4 regions of the Neorhizobium sp. DAR64860/K0K1 genome follow, and region 4 is predicted to be linked to each of the others. Evidence: predicted binding sites of a transcription regulator. Region 4 holds the regulator's gene; each other region holds the start of a gene.

Region 1 (5,382 bases), on a different replicon from region 4:
GACCGGTGATGTGCAATAGGTAATTTTGGGAAAATCCAGAAAAGACTATGGCGGCCGTCGCCTCCAGACGGAAAGACAAATTTCTATGACCGCATCCTGCCCCGCTGTCGTCGTTTCCGGCAGTCTGCATTACGACATCATCGTCAAATGTCCGGTCCGGCACCGCCGCGCAAAGGCGAAACAGTCACCGGCTCCGCCTGGAACCCGGCATGTTGCGGCAGGGGCGGCAACCGAGCGGTTTCCGCAGCCAAGGCCGGCGTGCGCTCGGCAACCCCGTATTCGGACAACGTCGAGATCTGCAGCGGCGTCCCGGTCGTGATGCCTGCGACGCGGACGCGGGTTTTCGCCTCAAGTCCGATCAGCAATACCATCTATGACGCCTTCAGGTTCGTCACCACTGTTGCTATCGAGCAGTGGCTCAAGTATCCCAAGCTGACAATCAATGGCGCCTCCAAAGCCTCTGCGATGACGGGGTGGCGCATCGGTTAGATCTTGAGTAACGATCCGCTGCGTTTCCCGGCAACTGAGACAGCGTCAAAAGCCGCCGCAGGGTTGAACGGTTTTCCATATCGCTTTGCCTGAACGAAGTAGCTCTCTCGCTTATTCAAAACGGAGCCGTCCAGCGCAACACCACCGCTGTAAGACATATTGCGCAGAGATGGTCTTGCCTGATGCTTTGCTGAGACAATGTAACTGTCAAATGACCCGCGAGACAGTTCAGTTAAATGGGGACGAGCCATGCGAGCGAATGCGGAATCGACCATTTTAAGTTTTGTCGTCAGTCGACCTGATGGGACGACGTGCCCGAGCGAAGTTGCGCGCAGCCTTGCAAATGATCACAACGCTCCGCTTGAGTGGCGTGACTACATGCCAGCCGTCCATGAAGCGGTTGATGCCTTGATTGCGCGACGAGAGATCACCCTTTCCTGGAAATCTGTCGTAATGGGGGAGAGAGCCGGTCCCTACCGTATAAGTGCTCGCAAGCAAAATCTCTAATGCCGAGACGTCTGCGGCCACCTTGTTAGCGTCCTAAACAATCTCAATGACAGGAAACCGATCAAGCACATCCCGACCGTGCTGATAGTCGCGAGCCTACTTTTTCATCTCTATAAGCTTCGGGTCAGTAAGTTTGCGCGTAAGAGCCTTCCGGTTATCGAGACTCGGGGAGCTTAGTCGTTGCCCGATTGATGTAATCGACCAGCGCGCGGGCAGCGGCGAATGATTTTACTATTTCCTCGACAAGATTGGAGGACACGAGCATCTCGTCAGAAACGTTGCGACAGGCTCCGAAGTTTTTGAGATTGAAAAAGTCGAGCGCGTCGTGATTTCTGACGTACCCGCTGGCGCTCAAATCATGACCGCCCGTCAGACCATTTGGGAAATATGTCCGAAATAATGGACCCTCGACGATCCCTCTCCATTTGCCGGTGTGGCTTGCGATTGTTTGCCGCAAAATGCGGGCAAGCCGTGGCGGGGGTAGCAGCGCTCCGCCTCCGCTGTATGAGCTGTGCGGAGAGATTTGCATGTAATATGTCGCGGCTGCGTTCTTCGAAGGCGAAACTCGCAACGTGATGCAGCAGGTGCCTTTCGAGATAGACGCGGCACTCAAACATTTGCGGGGATCTCGGTTGGCCTCATCTACGCGCTTGTCGATCGACCCTGTGCTATTAGCTAACGCTAGGGTGAATTCAATTAAGTCGCGGCGCGCGCAATCAAGTCTAGCTCGGTTGTCGTCGAGCCACTCGGCGCCGTGATTACTGGAGGCTTCCTCTAGAAATTCAAAAGTCGATCGGTTGATCATCCACTGTCTCAAACATGGCAAACCCGCCTGTCATAGGGCAGGCGGAACGTAAAGTGAACAGAAATAGCTCGAGCGGACATGAAAAGAGGTTGAAGTCGGGTGCTTCCAATCGCTGAGTGCTTCCCCAGATAGGGTAGGGCTCGTGGAATTGCCACTTCGGTAACTGAGCGGCGAATGGTTCGTTCGCATTTCGTAAACACGTTGAATAGGAGAGGATCCATATGGCGAGAATGGTCAAGAAAGCGGATCTGCCGATAAAAACGTGTGCGACATGCGGAAAACCTTTTGCATGGAGGCTGAAGTGGGCCAAGAACTGGAGCGACGTGAAGTACTGTTCTGAACGCTGCCGCCGCTCTAAGCTCAAGCCATTACCCACGTCATGATCACGTTGCTAGCACAATAAATCGTGCAAGACCCGTCGAACGGTGGGTGTGTTGGCGCACGAGCGTATCGCGCCCTCGCAGAAACCTGAACGTGGCCGCAGCAACGGAGGCGAGGAACGTTTGCTCGTCGATCCTCCCAGCTGCAAGTGACCCTACCATATAGCTCTCGATTTGAAGGAGCCACTTACTGGGGACGGCCTTTTCAAGATCATGCAAAGCCATTGGGTCCGGAGCCTCCTCAGCATCCCGCTGTAGGCGAGACCGTGAAGCGGATCTCCCATACGCTGAAGGTAACAAAAGCTACCTCGGACGGTCACCTATTCCCTTCCAGAAAGGACGCGACGATGCGATTGATTTCGCCTCCATGTGAGGGCTTGACAGCCCGTCGCTCGAGCTAATACGTATTAGCTAATACGATTTAGCAAGTGTAGGGTCCGCGATGAACCGCAAGTCCACGGGTGAACATTCGGCCGCCGCTGCACCGACAAGCGCTGATGTCGCACGCCTCGCGGGTGTCTCCCAAGCGACCATTTCCCTCGTGCTCAATGGCCGGGATAGTGCCGTGCGCATTTCTCCGGAGACACGGGAACGCGTGATGTCCGCCGCTGCCCAGTTGGGCTACACGCCCAATCATGCCGCCAGAAGCCTGCGGCAGCGCAGCACCAAGATCATCACTTTCATTCTGCCGACCTTGGAGAATCCGTACTTCCTAGAGATCGCGAGTGCGGCGCAAGCGGAAGCCAGTTTGCGCGGATATTCGGTCACGATCATTTCGTCCCGCAACGAACTGAGCGAGTTTCACACTGCGCTCTTGTTGCAAGGGGCGGCTTACGACGGGATCATCGTCGCAGGACACAATAACTGCGCTGCTCCGGAACTACCTGCTCTCGTAAAGCGCGGTGTCGGCGTTGTCGTGCTGCAGGAGCCTAGCCCCGCACCGGGAATTCAAAGCGTCCGCGTCGATCTTGAGAGAGGTGGATATATCGCCACCCGCCACCTCATTTCGCTTGGACATCGGCGCATCGCACACTTTACCCAGGCGTTGCGAAGTTCGCATGGCGGGCACGACCGTATCGATGGCTATATGCATGCGCTTTCCGAGGCTGGTCTGCCATTCGATGAAGATCTCGTTGTGGTGACCGAGAATTCGCTGTCAGGCGGTGTCCTCGCCCTTGACCGCATCCTGGCGCTTGACGTCCCGCCGACGGCTCTCTTCGCCTATAACGACCGGCTCGCGATCGGCGCTTTGCATGGATTGCGCAAGCGCGGGCTGAGGGTGCCGGATGATTTCGCCGTCGTCGGTTTCGATGGCATTGCCTTCGGTGGCTTTACTGCCCCGACGTTGACAACAGTCGACAGCTCCCGGGAGGAGCTCGGGAAGCTGGCAATGCAAGCGGTCATAGATGCAATCGATAAGAAGGAAGGGCGGCAGGATCATCTGCTGCCCGTCAGGCTACTTGTGCGCGAATCGTGCGGTGGAACGGAGGTCGATTCGGAGGGAATGCCGCACAACTGAAAACGTGCCTTCCCGGCATGTGTGTCGAGGGAGGCGTTGGAAATTGACACTCATGGGAGGAAGACATGACGCAATTTATCAATCGACGTACCATTTTGAAGACCGGCGCGGGTCTCGGCGCGGGGCTTGTGACCGGCGCGCTCGGCATGCCGGCGCTTGCACAGGAAAAACAGCTGACATTTGCCGTCTGGGGCGGCGATTCAGAAGTTGCTGGCTACAGGAACGTGATCGCCAAATTTGAAAGCGCCAATCCCGGCGTCAAGGTCAAGCTTGATGTGATGCCGTTCGCGCAATTCTACCAGCAGGTCGATACGCGCCTTGCGGGCCGCCAGGCGCCCGACCTCTTCCGCGTGACCTATCAGCAGATCGGGCGATACGCGAGCAACAAGGCCGCCATCGACCTTACGCAGTATCTCGAGAAGGACTTCGGCAAGGGCTTCACACCTGCCGTCTGGAGCGCCGTCAACGTCAAGGGCACTCCCTACGCGCTGCCGCATCACACCGATACGTTTGCCCTGTTCTACAACGAGGAACTGTTGGAAAAGGCCAATATCGCGGTACCGTCCAGCCTCGACGAAGCTTGGACATGGGCGGCGTTCATCGACAACGCCAAAAAGCTCAAGACGCAGGGCGGCTCATCCTATCCGTTCGCCATGAGCTGGCAGAACGGCGCCGTGCATCGCTGGATGTTCTATCTCTACCAGCATGGCGGGCGCTTGCTGAGCGAGGACCTGACGGCCTCCCGCATCACCGAGAAGGCCGGCATCGAGACGATTGCATGGACACAGAGCTGGTTCACCGAAGGACTGGTTCCGCCCAGCACCTCGGTCAAGAGCGCCGAGAAGGTGCAGAACCTGTTCGCCAACGGCACGATCGCCATGATGCTGAATGGCAATTGGCAGATTCCCTTCGTCGAGCAGCAGATGAAGGCCAAATGGGGCGTCACCTACCTGCCGCGTGACGTCGCAATGGCCGACGATCTTGGCGGCACCTGCGTCGCGGTTTCCCGCGATAGCAAGACGCCAGAATTGGCCGCCGAGTTTGTCAAATTCCTCGTCAACGAGGAAAACATGCGCAGCTTCGTCAATACGGCCCAGCTTCTGCCGGTGCGCACGTCGATTGTGGACAAGGGGATCGAGTTCTCTCTACGGCCGAATGAGATGAAGGTCTTCGTAGAGCAGACGAAGACCATTCCCGAACATCTCGTCAGTACGGTCATCCATCCCAACTGGGGCAGGTTCAACCCCAAGATGGCCGACGAGCTCGATCTGGCTTTTACATCCGGCCAGTCTGCGGAGCAGACAGCCGAGAATATCCAAGCCCATATCGAGCGGCTTCTGCTGCGGGCCTGAACGAATCGTTAAACCCCTGAAATCTTATCAAAGCGAATGCAGGTCATGGCCCCCACCTCAATATCCCTTGAGAAGGCAATGAACGAGACTGCCACCAGCCGGTTTTCCGGCTGGTGGGCATCCTTCCGGCCGCGACTGACGCCTTATCTGTTCATCGCGCCCAATCTCGTTCTATTTTCGGTCTTCATCTTCTTTCCGCTTCTCTATGCGGCTTTCATCAGCGTGCACGAATGGTCCCTGATCGATGAACCGTTCTATATCGGCGCGGAAAACTACACTCGCCTCCTGACCGACTACCAGTTCTGGCAGGCGATAAAGAATACCGTCATC
Region 2 (5,382 bases), 290 kb from region 4:
GAGAGAATGCGCACAAGGCCGATATCACCCGTCGCGTTGACATGCGTGCCGCCGCAGAGTTCGATCGAGTAGGGCTTGCCGGCTTTCGGGCCATCGACAGCCTTGCCCATCGAGACGACACGAACTTCATCGCCGTATTTCTCGCCGAACAGCGCCATTGCCCCTTCGGCAATCGCATCGTCGACGCTCATCAGGCGCGTCGTAACCTGTGCGTTCTGCAGGATGATGGCGTTGGCCATATCCTCGACGACCTGCAGTTCTTCTGATGACATCGGCTTTGGATGCGACACGTCGAAACGAAGACGCTCAGGAGCGACAAGCGAGCCCTTCTGCGCCACATGGGTGCCGAGCACTTCGCGCAGGGCTTCATGCAGCAGATGCGTGGCGGAATGGTTCGAGCGCAGGCGCGAACGGCGGGCGTGATCGACGGCGAGAATGACCGCGTCACCAGCCTTCAACGTGCCCTCGGTCACGGTTGCGATATGGACAAACAGCCCCTCGCCCCGCTTCTGGACGTCGGTCACTTCAAGCTTGGCGTGGTCGGTCGAGATCAAACCGGCATCGCCCATCTGGCCGCCGGATTCACCGTAGAACGGCGTCTGGCTCACGACGATTTGGACGGCATCGCCGCTCGAGGCACTGTCGATGGCCTTGCCATCCTTGACAATCGCCTGGACGACGCCTTCGGCAGTCTCGGTGTCATAGCCGAGGAATTCGGTGGCGCCGAACTTTTCCTTGATTTCGAACCAGACGGTTTCGGTCGCCTTGTCGCCGGAGCCTGCCCAATGCGAGCGGGCTTCCGCCTTCTGGCGTTCCATCGCATCGGTAAAGCCGGAGAGATCGACGCCGATTTCGCGGGCGCGGAGCGCGTCCTGCGTCAGGTCGAGCGGGAAACCGTAGGTGTCGTAAAGCTTGAACGCCGTCTCGCCGTCGAGCATGTCGCCCTTGTCGAGCGTGCTGGTCGCGTCCGAAAGCAGCGACAAACCACGTTCGAGCGTCTTGAGGAAGCGGGTTTCCTCGAGCTTCAGCGTTTCCGCGGTCAGCGCCTCGGCGCGCACCAGTTCCGGATAGGCGCGGCCCATTTCCTGCACCAGCGTCGGCAGCAGCTTGTACATCACAGGTTCTTTGGCACCGAGCAGCTGCGCATGGCGCATGGCGCGGCGCATGATGCGGCGAAGCACGTAACCACGGCCTTCGTTGGATGGCAGGACGCCGTCGGCAATCAGGAACGCGGACGAACGCAGATGGTCGGCGATGACGCGGTGGCTGGCACTGCCCTCGGCCTTCACGCTCAGGACATCCTCGATCGTTCCGATCAGCGTCTGGAACAGATCGGTGTCGAACACACTCTGCTTGCCCTGCAGGACACAGGCCATGCGCTCGAGACCCATGCCGGTATCGATCGACGGGCGCGGCAGCAGCGTACGCTCGCCGGGTGCCGTCTGCTCGTACTGCATAAAGACGAGGTTCCAGAATTCCAGGAAGCGGTCGCCGTCTTCTTCAGGCGAGCCCGGAGGTCCACCCCAGACATTTTCGCCCTGGTCGATAAAGATTTCCGAGCATGGACCGCAGGGGCCGGTATCGCCCATCTGCCAGAAATTGTCGGAAGTGGGAATGCGGATGATCTTGTCGTCGGAAATGCCGGCGATCTTCTTCCACAGCGTCGCAGCTTCCTCGTCTTCCGAATAGACGGTGACCAGCAGCCGGTGCTTGGGCAGATCGAACCCTTCTGTGACCAGCTTCCAGGCAAGCTCGATCGCGTTTTCCTTGAAGTAGTCACCAAACGAGAAGTTGCCGAGCATCTCGAAGAAGGTGAGATGGCGGGCGGTGTAACCGACATTGTCGAGATCGTTATGCTTGCCACCGGCGCGCACGCATTTCTGGGAGGTGGTCGCCGTGGTGTAGGGGCGCTTTTCAAGACCGGTAAAGACGTTCTTGAACTGCACCATACCGGCATTGGTAAACATCAGCGTCGGGTCATTGCGCGGCACAAGCGGGGACGAGGACACAACCTCGTGGCCGTTCATTTGGAAATAGTCGAGAAACGTCGACCGGATTTCATTCACGCCGCTCATGCTAAGCCCTTTTTATCGCCGGGTGCGATGCTGTTATTCGAAGACGAAAGGCTTGTATCGTCCGCGTTCCCGACTGTCCAGCCACAGCACCCCTAATCATCCCAAACCCGCCCGGAACGCAGACCGGCCGCGCATCTCGTAGATGGCGGCCGGCAAGATTTGAAAACCGGAAAACACCGGTGAATATCAGCGTCAGGATGCCCTAGATCGACATCCCAACCCAGGTCCGATCAAGGGTCCGGGGCCTGGTCGCCGTCATTGGCATCAGGACCGCCATTCTGCAGGAACTTGTCCGCGATCAGACCGGCGTTCTGGCGCAGCGACGTCTCGATTTCACGCGCCACTTCCGGATTGTCTCGCAGGAACGACTTCGCGTTCTCGCGGCCCTGACCAAGGCGCTGGCTGTTGTAGGAGAACCATGCGCCCGACTTCTCGACGATCCCAGCCTTGACGCCGAGATCGACGAGCTCGCCGGTCTTTGACACGCCTTCGCCATACATGATGTCGAATTCGACCTGCTTGAAGGGAGGCGCCATCTTGTTCTTGACGACCTTGACGCGTGTCTGGTTGCCGACGACTTCTTCGCGTTCCTTGACCTGGCCGATGCGGCGAATGTCGAGACGGACGGACGCGTAGAATTTCAGCGCGTTACCGCCTGTCGTCGTTTCCGGCGAACCGAACATCACGCCGATCTTCATGCGGATCTGGTTGATGAAGATCACCATCGTCTTCGACTTGGAGATCGACGCCGTCAGCTTGCGCAGTGCCTGGCTCATCAGACGGGCCTGAAGACCCGGCAGGCTGTCGCCCATTTCGCCTTCGATTTCGGCGCGTGGCGTCAATGCCGCAACCGAGTCGATGACGAGAACGTCGACAGCACCGGAACGCACCAGCGTATCAGTGATCTCAAGCGCCTGCTCACCGGTGTCAGGCTGCGAGATCAGGAGGTTATGCAGATCGACGCCGAGCTTGCGGGCGTAGACCGGATCGAGCGCGTGTTCCGCGTCGACGAAGGCGCAAACACCGCCACCCTTCTGAGCCTCGGCAATGGTCTGCAGCGCAAGCGTTGTCTTGCCCGAGCTTTCCGGACCATAGATTTCGACGATACGGCCCTTCGGCAGGCCGCCGATGCCGAGCGCAATATCGAGGCTCAGGGAACCGGTGGAAACTGTCTCGATCTCGACGATGCTATCGTTCGAGCCAAGCTTCATGATCGATCCCTTACCGAAGGATCGTTCGATCTGTGAGAGTGCTGCTTCGAGCGCCTTGCTCTTGTCCACGCCTTTATCCTCTACGAGCCGCAATGAATTCTGTGCCATGAGGTCCCACCTTTAGGTTATTGCCGCCACGCAAGCAATGAAGCAGCCGATGGACACCGTGTACTCTTTTTGTTCTCATTAATCAAGAGGCTTTTATCAGCTTGATTAAACTGCGTTATCGCGATTTCGTTCCCGGAACGTTCTCGCGCACATAACCTGTGGAAAATCAGGCGTTAAAGCAAGAAGCCTCGCGGTTCGACGGACGAATCGCGAGGCTCCATAAAGGTTGGCAGGCGGATCAGAAAATCAGTCCGAGTCGAGCATCTCGCGAACCGCAACGGCAAGCTGCTTCAGCGAAAACGGCTTGGGCAGAAAACCGAACTTCGCATCGGCCGGCAGGTTGCGCGCAAACGCGTCCTCCGCGTATCCGGAGACGAAGATGAACTTCAGATCCGGATAGGATTTCCGCAGTTCCGTCAGAAGCGTCGGCCCGTCCATCTCAGGCATGACAACGTCGGAAACGACGATATCAACCTTGCCTTCGAGCTCGTCCATGATGTCGAGTGCTTCGACGCCGGATCCGGCTTCGTGCACGGTATAACCGCGCGTTTCCAGCATGCGCTTGCCACCCCGGCGAACCGCTTCTTCATCTTCCACAAGCAGCACGACCGCAGACTTGCCCGTGAGATCCATATCCTCTGCCGGCGCTTTCAAAGCCACAGGCTGTGCGGCTGCCAGAGCTGCAGCCTCTGCGGCCTCTGGCGTGATGACCGGTATTTCGGGAATGTGACGCGGCAGGAACAGCCGGAAACTCGTTCCGCGACCGACTTCGGATTCCGGATAGATATACCCGCCGGACTGTTTGATGATGCCATAGACCATCGAGAGGCCAAGACCGGTCCCCTTGCCCACTTCCTTGGTGGTGAAGAACGGCTCGAAGATCTTGTCCATGATCTCGGGCGGAATGCCCGTGCCGCTATCGGCAACCTCGACCATGACGAGATCTTCCGCCGGAAGATCGGCCTGATGGAAGGCGGCAGTTTCCTCGGCCGTCACATTGCGGGTCTTGATCAGGATCGTGCCACCCTGCGGCATCGCATCGCGCGCGTTGACGCAGAGGTTGATCAGAACCTGCTCGAACTGCGACAGGTCGGTACGCACCGGCCACAGGTCACGCCCGTAGTCGACATCGAGCTTGACATTGGTGCCGGAAATCAGCCGGTCGACCAGCATGCGCAGGTCGCCCACCACATCGGTGAGGTTCAGAACCGCCGGACGCATCGTCTGCTTGCGCGAGAAGGCCAGAAGCTGGCGCACCAGAACGGCGGCCCGGTTGGCATTGCGCTTGATTTCCATCAGATCGGCGAAGCTCGCGTCGGACGGACGCGCCTGCAAAAGCAGGTGATCGGACGACAGAAGGATAGCCGTCAGCACGTTGTTAAAATCGTGCGCGATACCGCCTGCCAGCGTGCCGACCGCATTTAGCTTCTGGGTCTGCGCCATTTGCGTCTCGAGCGCCTTCTGCTCGGTCGTCTCGACGGAATAGATGATGGCCGCCTCTTCCGGCGCCTCGTCGCTCTCGTCGATCACCGCATTGACGTAGAAACGCAGATAGCGGGTCTCGTCGCCCGGATGCCGCGAATCGATCGGAGTAATGTCGCCCTGCCGGTCGCGTGCGGCAGCAAGCGCCGCCATCAGCTGATCGCGGGTCGTCTCGTGCGCGATACGCTCCAGCGACGCACCACTTTCCACGTCGTCTCGGGTCAGAACCCCGGCGAACAGTCGCAGGAACGGCGCATTGATGCGCAGGATCCGGCCTTCGCCATCGACGGACGCAATGGCCATCGGCGTGTTGTTGAAAAAGCGCGTGAAACGCATCGCCGACGCGGATTGATCGGTGTCCTCACCATGCGGCCGGTTGATCACGACACTGCGGCTTTCGCCGGGCGCACCGTCGCGCATGGAGCTGACGCTGTGAACAAGTCGCACCGGCAGGCTCTGGCCGTTGGCACGGCGCAGGTCGAGATCGAGCGTTTCCGTACGCTTCA
Region 3 (5,382 bases), 960 kb from region 4:
GCCTGCGAGAACCCTGGACTAAATTTTGCCGCGCGAAGGGATAAACGTGCTCCGTTTCCGATGCATTGGAAAAAGCCCGTTTTTGCAAGCGCAGCGCCTATCGATTTTTGATTCAACGACGTGCCGTGCGAATTTAAGAGAGCGACCGCGTCTAACCGAAGTGACTGACAGTGACAGCATCGAAGACGTCTGAACGGCCTGAACAAACACGATCTTCAATCGCCATTATCGGCGGCGGCGTGACCGGGGCAGCGGTCGCTTTCCATCTCGCGACGGGCCACTCGGACGCCGTCGACATCACCATTTTCGAGCCGCGTGCCGAAATCGGCAGGGGCCTCGCGTACGATACGCGGGACCCGGTGCACCGGATCAACGTCCCGGCAACGCGAATGAGCATACTTCCTGGCGATCCCGAGCATTTTTCGAGATGGATGGAAACGACCGGCTCCGTTGCGGACGATGAGGCGGCATTTCGCGCCGATGGCAACGTGTTTCCGCGCCGGGGCATCTTCGGAAACTATGTCCTGTCCAACCTTCAACCTCTTTTGGCATCAGGAGCCGTCCGCCATATCTGCGCCGCGGTGAACGGCGTCGAAAAGCGGCACGACCAATGGCATGTCACCGATACCACCGGGCAGACGCTGGTTGCCGATATCCTGGTGATCGCTGCCACCCACCCTGCTCCCGTTGCCCCACGCTCCTTGAGACGACTGGCCGAGCATCCGCGCTATGTCGCGGACCCGACAGCGCCGAACGCATTGGCGCCGATCCGGGCCGACGATCGGGTCCTCGTCGTCGGCAACGGGCTGACCTCCGCAGATGTCATCGCTTCGTTGAAGCGTTGCGGGCATAGCGGCAGCATTACCGCCCTCTCGCGCCGTGGCCTCCGCTCGCGCGGACACGCCACCTTCGCGCAGGAACCGTTCGGCGACTTTCTCGACCATCCCGCCACTAGCGCATCCGAGATCCTACACCGCGTGCGGGCCGCGATCAGGGATGCACAGGCAGATGGTCAGACCTGGCATGCGGTTCTCGACCAGTTGCGCTCGCAAGGCGGCGGCATCTGGAAGCATCTGCCGCTCGAGGCACGCCGCCGGATCGTGCGACACCTGCGTCCCTATTGGGACGTCCACCGCTTCCGGATTGCGCCGCAGGTGGAAGACGTGCTCGACGCGGAAGCGGCAGCCGGCAGGCTCGACATCCTCGCCGCAGGCATCGTCGACGTCAGCACCGACGGAGACATCATCGATGTCACCATCAAGCGGCGCGGGAAGAATGGTGTCGAAGTCCACCAGTTCGATGCCGTCGCGGTCACGACCGGCCCCGCCCACGGCAACGTGCTGCAGAGCCAGCAATGGCTGCGGCAACTCCGCGATCAAGGCTTTCTGCACCTCGATCCGACGGGGCTTGGTCTTTCCTGCAACGAGCAGTCCAACGCGATAGACGCGGATGGCAAGTCCGAACCAAAGCTTTTCATCGCCGGACCGCTGGCACGCGGACATTTTGGCGAGTTGATGGGCTTTCCGCAGGTTGCGGAACATGCGCTGCTCGTCGCCGATTCGATTGCAGCAAACCTCTGAGCTCACCGCCATATGGAGCCGGCTGAGAGCCGGCCCCTCGGTTCACTAAATCAGCGGCCGGTCACGCGTATCGCGCCTGCTTCGCCAAAACTCTTCTGCACCGCCGCCATCTTGCTCTCGGTGATATCGGCGGAAACCTCGATCTCGCCCTCCAGCGGGCCATCGGTGCGCTCTCCGCCATCATGCGACGCATCGCCACCCGACGGAGCGGATCCGACCGTGTTGTCGGCACCGACGGACTGGATGAAGATATCCGGACGCGAGATACCGTGCTGCTGCACCAGATGTTCGACCGCAAGGTCTGCGGCCGCACGGGTGTCGAAAGTCGCTCGAATGGTTGTCGTGCTGTCGTCAGCCATGAAACTGTCTCCTGTTGATGATCACCAGAAGCAAACGCCTTCAAAGCCCGCTTGTTTCCCTCATGCACAGGAAGCTGGGCAGAGAGCTTGGATATTTGTCGCAAGACTGCTATGTTCTCTTTTTGTTTCTATCTCATCCAGCAAACTCGCATGAATGTCACGGCCTCCATATCCACCCGCAAGATCATCCATGTCGACATGGATGCGTTCTATGCCTCCGTCGAGCAGCGCGACAATCCTGACCTGCGCGGCAAGCCTTTGGCTGTCGGCGGATCCGCGGCGCGCGGCGTTGTGGCGGCCGCAAGCTACGAAGCACGCGCCTTCGGCGTTCACTCCGCCATGCCCTCCGTCACTGCCAAGCGCAAATGCCCGGATCTGATCTTCGTGCCGCCGCGCTTCGAGGTCTACAAGTCGGTGTCCCGGCAAATCCGCGAGATCTTTGCGGAATACACGCCGCTGATCGAACCCCTGTCGCTCGACGAAGCCTATCTCGACGTTACCGAGAACCTCAAGGGCATGGAGATCGCCACCGAGATCGCGCTGGAGATTCGTGCCAAGATCAAGCAGGTGACGGGCCTCAACGCATCGGCCGGCATCTCCTACAACAAGTTCCTCGCCAAGATGGCAAGCGACCTCAACAAGCCGAACGGCCAGGCCGTGATCACGCCAAAGAACGGCCCGGGCTTCGTGGAATCGCTTCCGGTCAAGAAATTCCACGGCGTTGGGCCGGCGACTGCCGAGCGGATGAAGAAATACGGCATCGAGACCGGCGCTGACCTCAAGTCGAAGTCGCTGCAGTTTCTCGCCGAGAGCTTCGGCAAATCCGGACCCTATTTCTACGGCATCGCCCGCGGCATCGACGAGCGCCAGGTGCGTCCCGACCGGATCCGCAAATCCGTCGGCGCCGAGGATACATTTGTTGAGGATATCGACGCCCTCGACCTTGCGACCGCCGAACTGAAGCCACTTGCCGAAAAGGTCTGGCGCCACTGCGAAGCGCATCGCATTTCGGGCAAGACCGTCACCGTGAAGATCAAATATTCCGACTTCACCCAGGCGACACGCAGCCGCACGGCGTCCCTCCCCTATGCAAGCGTCGCGGAAGTGCTGGCGGCGGCATCCGGGCTCCTGGCTACCGTCTACCCTTTCCGGCGTTCGGTAAGGCTGCTGGGCGTATCCCTCTCTTCGTTGGTCGGCGCCGGGCCGGATGACGTGGAACAACCGCAGCTCGGTCTCGATTTATAATCGACAAGCACACAAAGAGCGCCGGGTAAGGACTTCGACATGAGCAATCCCACCATCCGCGTCATCGACCTCGAGACCGGCGGCAACGGACCGAACGACGTCTGCGAGATCGGCTGGCAGGATGTCACCCAAGGGGCAGACGGAAGATGGCAGATTAACGAGGACCGCGGTGCGCTTCTGGTCAATCCCGGCCGGCCGATGTCGCCCGACACGATCGCGATCCATCATATCCTCGACAGCCATGTCGCAGACGCGCCGTTCTGGAAAGACATCGCACCGACTGTCCTGCGTCCCCCGCACCGGATCGAAGCGCTTGCGGCACACCGCGCAGCTTTCGAACAGCGATACTGTACACCGCGGCTAACGGGCGGCCTGCCCTGGATCTGCACCTGGAAATGCAGCCTGCGGGTCTGGCCCGAACTGCCGCGGTTCTCCAACCAGATGCTGCGCTACCTGCGCATGCCCGAAGGTCTGGTCCACGAGATCGGCCTGCCGGCGCATCGCGCCATGCCTGATGCCTATGTCACGGCGCACCACCTGCGCGACCTCCTCAACGAGGCATCACTCGAAGAACTCCTGGCCTGGAGCAGCGAGCCGGGTCTGCTGCCGCGCGTGCCGTCAGGCGCGGATCGCGGCAAGACCTGGGACCGAATCAGCGAAGATGCGCTTCGGGACCTCGCGGAAGACCGGGATATCGATATCCGCTTCAGCGCCCGCACCGAACTGACGCGCCGCGGTGAACAACCACAGCCCGCCGCCGTTGACCCGCCACAGGGGACGCTCCTGTAATCGGTATGGCGAAAACCGGGGTTGGACGATGAGCGAGACGTATCCTGACACACCCGACGGCAAATACTTCGTCGTCCGCGGCAGGCTCTGGCGTCGAAGCAACCCGGCGCTGGACGCGGAGACGCGTCAACGCCTGGTCTCGGACCTGATGTCGGCACGCCGGGCCGTCCGCGATGCGAAAGGCAAACCCGACGCGATGGCCGAAGCGCGCCGGCGGGTCGACGATGCCAAGGTTCAGCTTGGCGAACGCGGCCCTGTCTGGTGGGATGACGGCGAGCCCGATCTCAACCGGCATATGGCCAAGAACACGCCCTATGCGGACTGGTTCGCGAAACTGAAGGATTGATATCGCGGGCCCGGATCCCAGATCTCGGCTTCAAAGACCCGTTCGAAACCTGGCCCGGAAGGTTCAATCCCAGTGAAGACGCTTCAGCCGCTGATCCTGACAGCCCGTATTGCGGAAGGCGACAGAGCGCCTTTCGATCTGTTGCGGAAAACCCATTTCCCGCCGGACCGGAATTTCCTCGATGCGCATCTGACGATGTTTCATCGGCTACCCGGCGAATATACGGAGCGGATCGTCGAGCACCTCAAACGGGTCGCCGAGGCTGGGTCATCGATCAAAGCCGAGGTCAGCGGCGTCCGCCATCTCGGTGCGGGCGTCGCCTTCACGATCGACAGTGCCGCGCTTCAGGATGTGCGAGCCCAGTTGAAGGAGGCCTTCCTACCATGGCTCGGTCCGCAGGATATGCAGAAATGGCAGCCGCATATCACGATCCAGAACAAGGTATCGAAGGACCGGGCCGACCGGCTGTATCAGCAGCTCCGCGCGACGTTTCAGCCTCACACCATCGAGATTACAGGTGTTGATCTGTGGAAATACCTCAATGGACCCTGGCAGCATGAATCCTCCGCGATATTTGCGGAAGATCGAGACGCCGTTGTTTTCGGTCGCGATCAGAGCGAGTGTGCCGGCGTCCAAAGCCATATCAAGGAATGAAAACTGATGCCCGGAGCGTTCAAATCTATCTTCGTCCTCGCCTTCGATCTCGATGAGAGAGGGCAGACCGTTCCGGCGTTCGCGGTAAGGGAAGCACAAGACGAGACGGCTGCGATCGATGAGGCCCGCGAACTCGGCGATCGACATGCCGGAGCGGTTGTCTGGAAGCGCGAGGCATCGCCAGCTGTCGGGGAGGAACGCGAACCGGTGATTATCTTTCAAACCGGAACGATCGGCGATTTCAACTGAGACGCCAGCCCGTCTATTCGGGCCGCAGAAGAATGGCGGACGGTTGCCCGTCCGCCATGAAGGTTACATCTGAACCTTGGCATTGTCGCCCATGTCGGGCTTCGAACTGGAAACGGCGGCTGCCGCCATCTTGATGTAGCTGATGACTGTGCCAGGGCTA
Region 4 (5,382 bases):
AAGCCGTATTCCTTCTTGAGATCGGCAAAGATTGCCATCGCGTTGTCCAAGCCGATGCCGCGCTTGCCGGAGATCGACGTGCGGTTGGCCTTGTCGAAGGAGGATTTGTAGACGAGGCCGATGCCGAGCTTCTTGCAGAGTTCGACAAGCGTACCCGCGATCATGAAGGCGTGATCACGGCTTTCCATCTGACAGGGACCGGCAATCAGCGAGAGCTTTGCCGTGTTGGAAAAAACGACTTTCGAACTCCCCTCGCCCACGGACACTTCAGAATTGGCGGAGACTGTCATTTCACTATTCCTCGAAACCGAAAACCACACCTTGCCCCGGGGCTGCCGACACGATCACGCGGCCATCCCTGCGGATGAATGCGACGTCATTAGCAGCAAGGGTGATCTCTGTCACGGCGAGATCGGTGGTCTTAAAGATGATCCCGCGCGCAGCGAGGCGCGACGATAACAAGGGCTTCATCGAAGACCGGAACTCGTCGCTGAACGTGTCGTTGGATTGAATGCGGATGCTGGCATTGGCAGCTTCGATCCGCAGACCGTCTTTCCCTTGCTCGGGCTGAGTCTCGAACACGGTTTCGAAAAGCGGCAGAAACTCCAGCGGGTCATCTGCAGAAAAGACGATCTCTCGAAGGCCTGTAACGGCGTTTGCGTGCTCATCAAGACCACCGCGATCTGCCGGTAATGCGGCCATGCGCTGGCAGGAAAACAGCAAGATGTCATCGACCTCGGGGACTGCCGCGAACGCCAGACGGAATGAGACTTCGCTCTCCCCACCATCGGGCAACTGCATCGGGCGGGAGAACTGAAGCATCTCGCCCGCAGACATGTGCCCGTCCACAAAACGGCTATGATCGGCCGATGCATCCTGCGTCCCGACGACCACCGCCGATAGACCTTCCCTTTTCCGCTGGCCGCGAAAGCGGATGTCGCGATCGGTGAACACGTTGCCTCGTTTTGCCGCAAGCGAGGCTTGCCGACGGTTAACAATGGCCAGTGGCTCGAGGTACGAGCCATCCGCGAAGAATATGCAGGCATTGGCTGTGCCGAAAGGGTGAACACCTTCAGGTGCCACAGTAAAGCCGAGAGCGGTCAACCTCCCCCGCGCTGACGCCAGATCTGCAACGGGCAGAACCAAATGATCGACTGACTTGTTACCCACTTACACCCCCAAAGTCTTATTCCGCAGAACATTGGCTATCGCGGGAAACTCGGCAAGTGCTGCGCACGAACTGAATACGTGATCGAACGCTGAAATGAGACTATTCTTGAGCAGAAATTTGGGGCTTGCGGAACACAGATAGAACATATAGCGTCCGTTCTGCATTTGTTTCCAATTCTGAGGGTCCCGTCCATGCTGACACGCAAGCAACAGGAGTTACTTCTGTTCATCCACGAGCGGATGAAAGAATCAGGCGTGCCGCCGTCGTTTGACGAAATGAAGGACGCTCTCGACCTTGCATCGAAGTCCGGCATCCATAGGCTGATCACCGCGCTCGAGGAGCGTGGCTTTATTCGCCGTCTGCCGAACAGAGCACGCGCGCTCGAAGTGATCAAGCTGCCTGACGCCTATGTGGCGAACCTTCATCCGCGACGGGGATTTTCTCCCAGTGTCATCGAGGGAAGCCTCGGCAAAACGCAACCGGTCGTCGCTCAGAAGCCGGCGCCGGTCATGGCGGACAATCCGTTCTCGACAAACATTCCGGTCATGGGTCGAATCGCTGCCGGCGTGCCGATCTCCGCGATCCAGAACAACACCCACGACATCGCCGTTCCGATCGAGATGCTGGGTTCCGGCGATCATTACGCGCTCGAAGTGAAGGGCGATTCGATGATCGATGCCGGCATCCTCGATGGTGATACCGTCATCATCAAGAATGCCAGCACCGCAAGTCCGGGCGATATCATCGTTGCCCTGGTCGATGAGGAAGAAGCGACCCTGAAGCGGTTCCGCCGCAAGGGTGCATCGATCGCGCTGGAAGCGGCGAACCCCGCTTACGAGACCCGCATCTTCCCGCCCGACCGGGTGAAGGTCCAGGGCAAGCTTGTCGGCCTTATTCGCCGCTATCATTAAGAACGCTGTTATCCCGGAGATGCGCAGCAACAGCCTCCGGGATGCCAAAGTCGAATTGTCGCGTTCGCCAGTCATAGAACCGGTGGACGGTCCACGGACGGCTTGAGGTCTGTGCGCTGTCTCGCATCGCCGCCGTAATCTTGATGTCTGGCGCTGTCGCGTTCGGAATAATGGTGATTTCCAGTGCGCCAGTCCGGCGCAACGTCCGCCCGCTGAGAAGCAAGGCGCCGGAGCGGCAAGTATCGAAGCGTGCGCCGGGCGAGACGATGATCCGACCGAAATCGCAGGCAAGATCGGTGTATCGGTTGTCTTCGACAGTGACGATCCGGATGTCCTGAGCAGTCTGCGCCGCGCACAGGATTTTCGGCAGACAGGCAAATCGTCCGGGCGTGAATGCTTGAAGAAAGCCCCTGACATATTCGATTTCCCGGCGCGTCAAATCCGGTCGCGAATGTGGTCTAGGTCGTCTGTCATCACTTTTCGCAAGGCTGGCACCTCGCGCTGGTTCCGAAGAGGCAAGAACCGGCAAGGCGAGCGGTTGTTCTCCGGTCTCAAGCACCAGCGCTCGCCGCCATTGATCGTAGATAAATCCCGGCGGCCGGGTTCGATTGAGGGTGATCTTGTCATCCTGGATCAGTCCCACTGACGCGCCGTCTTCGGATATGACGATATCAGGCCTCGGCGCCGAGCCTGAGCGGACCGCAAAGAGCAAAGCCACCGCCATGAACAGCGCGCCTGTCAGCCTCAGCGGCGTGCGCAGCAGCGTCAGAAGCAGAAAGCCTGCCGTCGCCAGCGGCAGGAAAAGAGGGTTCTGCCGGCCGATGGCAATATCGCCGCCCCATGCGGCAACGATCTCGGCAATGCGAATGACGATCCGCAGCCCCTCGCCCATGATGAACAGAAAGGGAGCATCCAGCCCGAACGGCATCAGCAACATGCCAACAAGCCCTGCCGGCATCACCACGAAGGAAATGATCGGCATGGCCGCGAGATTGGCCGCGAGGCCGTAGGTGGTCAGATGGTGGAAATGCTCGATCGAATAGATCGACGTCGAAGTACTGCCGATCAGCGACGTCACCACGATCCCGGCAATGAAATGGAACGTCGCCGCGACACCCGTTATCCACCGGTTGCTACCTTTTGTATCCTCCTTACCTTTCGCGAAATATCGCGTCCAGAGGGCGAACCCTGCCACCAGTGCCGCGGTTGCCGCAAACGACATCTGGAAACTCGGACCCAAAATCTCCGACGGCGAGATGGCGAGGATGATGATTGCCGAAAGGGCGACGTTGCGAAGGCTGATGGAGGGTCGATCGACGAGCACGGCGACCAGCATCACCGCCATCATGATATAGGCCCGCTCGGCGGAAACCCCGAACCCGGAAATCAGGTAATAGGCGGTCGCCATGACAAGCGCACCGAACGCGGCAAACTTCTTGATCGGATAGGCCTGCGCAAAGCCTGGAAACAGCGACAGGACGGAGCGAACGCCGACGAAGAAGATACCGGCTGCCAGCGCCATGTTGAGGCCTGAGATCGCGACGATATGGGCCAGTCCGGACAGACGAAGCGCCTCGGTCGTCTCACGGGAAATTGCACGGCGCTCGTCGGTCACGATTGCGGCAGCAAAAGCGCCCGCATCCCCCTTGACCGTATCGCGGATGCGATTGCCGATTGCGCTGCGAAGCGCAAAAAGCCCTCGCTGCATGTCCGACCATAACCCGGGTTGGTCATCGATCGCCAGTTGTACGCTAGGCGCGCCGTAAAAGAAGCCAACGGCCCCGATTTGATCGAAGTAGGAGGAGAAGGCGAAATCGTTCAATCCGGGAAGCGCCGGGCCAGAGGGTGGCGACAGACGGGCACGGCCGGAAACGCGCTCTCCGATGTCTGCAGGGTCGTGTTGGCTTCTGGCAAGAACCGAGACGCGCTGTGGCGGTCGTGAAAGCGAGGGCTCAGATGTCTGCTCGATCCTGAGGATATAGCGCCAGCGGCGCTGTGCATCGGCTTCGCGTCGTTCGACAATCCCGCTGATGGTCGTCGTGACGGGCGAATCGAGCACGACCGTCGAACACCGCCAGGTTTCGAGCGCTGCCAGCGCAGAACCGGAGAGAAGCAGGCAGAGTACAAGGTTGGCACGAGACAGTGGATGCGCGCGATACCGTGTCAGCCCTGCGGTCACCATCGAGATCGCAAGCATGGTTGCGAGAATGAATGGCGATGGCGTCCAAGGAAGTGCGAACCAGGTCGCAGCGCCGGCGCCTAGCAAGACAGGCAGGAAGAGGAACACATGACCGTGGGAAAGCTCCTCGCTCAACGACGTGCACAGCCATTTGGAAACGGGCCGGTCTCTGACCACGTATCCCAGGAAAACATCCTCGGAATGATGGTCGTTTCGACCATCATTCCTGACTTCCGCGGGCATTGTCTGCGATGCCGATTCGGGCGTCCAGAGTGCGATTGCGTGGGGTGTCGAAGCAAGCATCATCGGCTTGCTGCTGGCTGCCTCAAAAATCGCTCCGCCATTCGCCATGATGGTTTATCCCGCCGGCTCCGCTGCAGAGACGGTGATTGATAAACGCAACCTGCGCGTTTATATTCTCCTCGTCAACACATTCGCCAAGCTGCGGTTTTCCTTCACGTTACGGCCTCTTACACCATGAGGTTGGGCATCTTTTAAACGTGGCCTGCCTAAATTATTTTCGCGCTGCACAAAATGTCGCAGGAGCGCTTGGCATCACCTTTAGGATCATATAGCTAACTTGCGACGCTTAACTCTTATGGCGCTTTCTGGGCGCCATGCCGCCAACAGGTTGGAGGATCAGAATGACGGAACAAAGCGCAAATCTCGTACTTGGTGATAAGACAGTCGACCTCTCGGTGCGATCGGGCACCATTGGGCCGGATGTTATCGATATCGCAGCCCTGTACAAGCAAACCGGTGCCTTCACCTACGACCCCGGCTTCACGTCGACTGCATCCTGTGAATCCAAGATCACCTATATCGACGGCGACAAGGGTGTTCTCCTGCACCGCGGCTACCCGATCGAGCAGCTTGCTGAACAGGGTGACTTTCTTGAAACCTGCTATCTGCTTCTCTATGGAGAACTGCCGACGGCTGCCCAGAAGAAGGACTTCGATCATCGCGTAACCATGCACACCATGGTCCACGAGCAGATGAGCCGCTTCTTCACCGGCTTCCGCCGCGATGCGCATCCTATGGCCGTCATGTGCGGTTGCGTGGGCGCTCTCTCGGCCTTCTATCACGATTCCACCGACATCACCGATCCGCACCAGCGGATG

Evidence for each region. The regulator LexA, encoded in region 4, represses DNA repair genes until DNA is damaged. The targets are predictions, from matches to a motif close to TGTTCNNNNTGTGTTCNG.
Region 1: a site for LexA is predicted at 1,844-1,861, ahead of ACQY1J_RS02405 (DUF2461 family protein). Genes of this name have one in related genera too.
Region 2: a site for LexA is predicted at 3,454-3,471, ahead of recA (recombinase RecA). Genes of this name have one in related genera too.
Region 3: a site for LexA is predicted at 2,052-2,069, ahead of dinB (DNA polymerase IV). Genes of this name have one in related genera too.

Annotation. Positions count from the first base shown of each region.
Region 1 is NZ_CP191458.1:542,926-548,307, reverse strand. It holds partial or broken gene ACQY1J_RS02415 (ribokinase) at 86-270, shown strand; gene ACQY1J_RS02410 (DUF3253 domain-containing protein) at 739-996, shown strand; gene ACQY1J_RS02405 (DUF2461 family protein) at 1,151-1,801, opposite strand; gene ACQY1J_RS02400 (DUF2256 domain-containing protein) at 2,023-2,184, shown strand; gene ACQY1J_RS02395 (LacI family DNA-binding transcriptional regulator) at 2,624-3,700, shown strand; gene ACQY1J_RS02390 (extracellular solute-binding protein) at 3,766-5,052, shown strand; gene ACQY1J_RS02385 (carbohydrate ABC transporter permease) at 5,131-5,382, shown strand, end outside.
Region 2 is NZ_CP191459.1:1,468,715-1,474,096, reverse strand. It holds gene alaS (alanine--tRNA ligase) at 1-2,075, opposite strand, end outside; gene recA (recombinase RecA) at 2,306-3,394, opposite strand; gene cckA (cell cycle histidine kinase CckA) at 3,641-5,382, opposite strand, start outside.
Region 3 is NZ_CP191459.1:803,987-809,368, reverse strand. It holds gene ACQY1J_RS08505 (hypothetical protein) at 1-116, opposite strand, end outside; gene ACQY1J_RS08500 (FAD/NAD(P)-binding protein) at 171-1,580, shown strand; gene ACQY1J_RS08495 (hypothetical protein) at 1,631-1,939, opposite strand; gene dinB (DNA polymerase IV) at 2,090-3,184, shown strand; gene ACQY1J_RS08485 (DNA polymerase III subunit epsilon) at 3,224-3,973, shown strand; gene ACQY1J_RS08480 (hypothetical protein) at 4,002-4,319, shown strand; gene ACQY1J_RS08475 (2'-5' RNA ligase family protein) at 4,392-4,973, shown strand; gene ACQY1J_RS08470 (hypothetical protein) at 4,980-5,222, shown strand; gene ACQY1J_RS08465 (pyridoxamine 5'-phosphate oxidase family protein) at 5,286-5,382, opposite strand, start outside.
Region 4 is NZ_CP191459.1:1,759,846-1,765,227, forward strand. It holds gene kdsA (3-deoxy-8-phosphooctulonate synthase) at 1-290, opposite strand, end outside; gene ACQY1J_RS13135 (VOC family protein) at 295-1,170, opposite strand; gene lexA (transcriptional repressor LexA) at 1,363-2,082, shown strand; gene ACQY1J_RS13145 (ComEC/Rec2 family competence protein) at 2,063-4,612, opposite strand; gene gltA (citrate synthase) at 4,906-5,382, shown strand, end outside.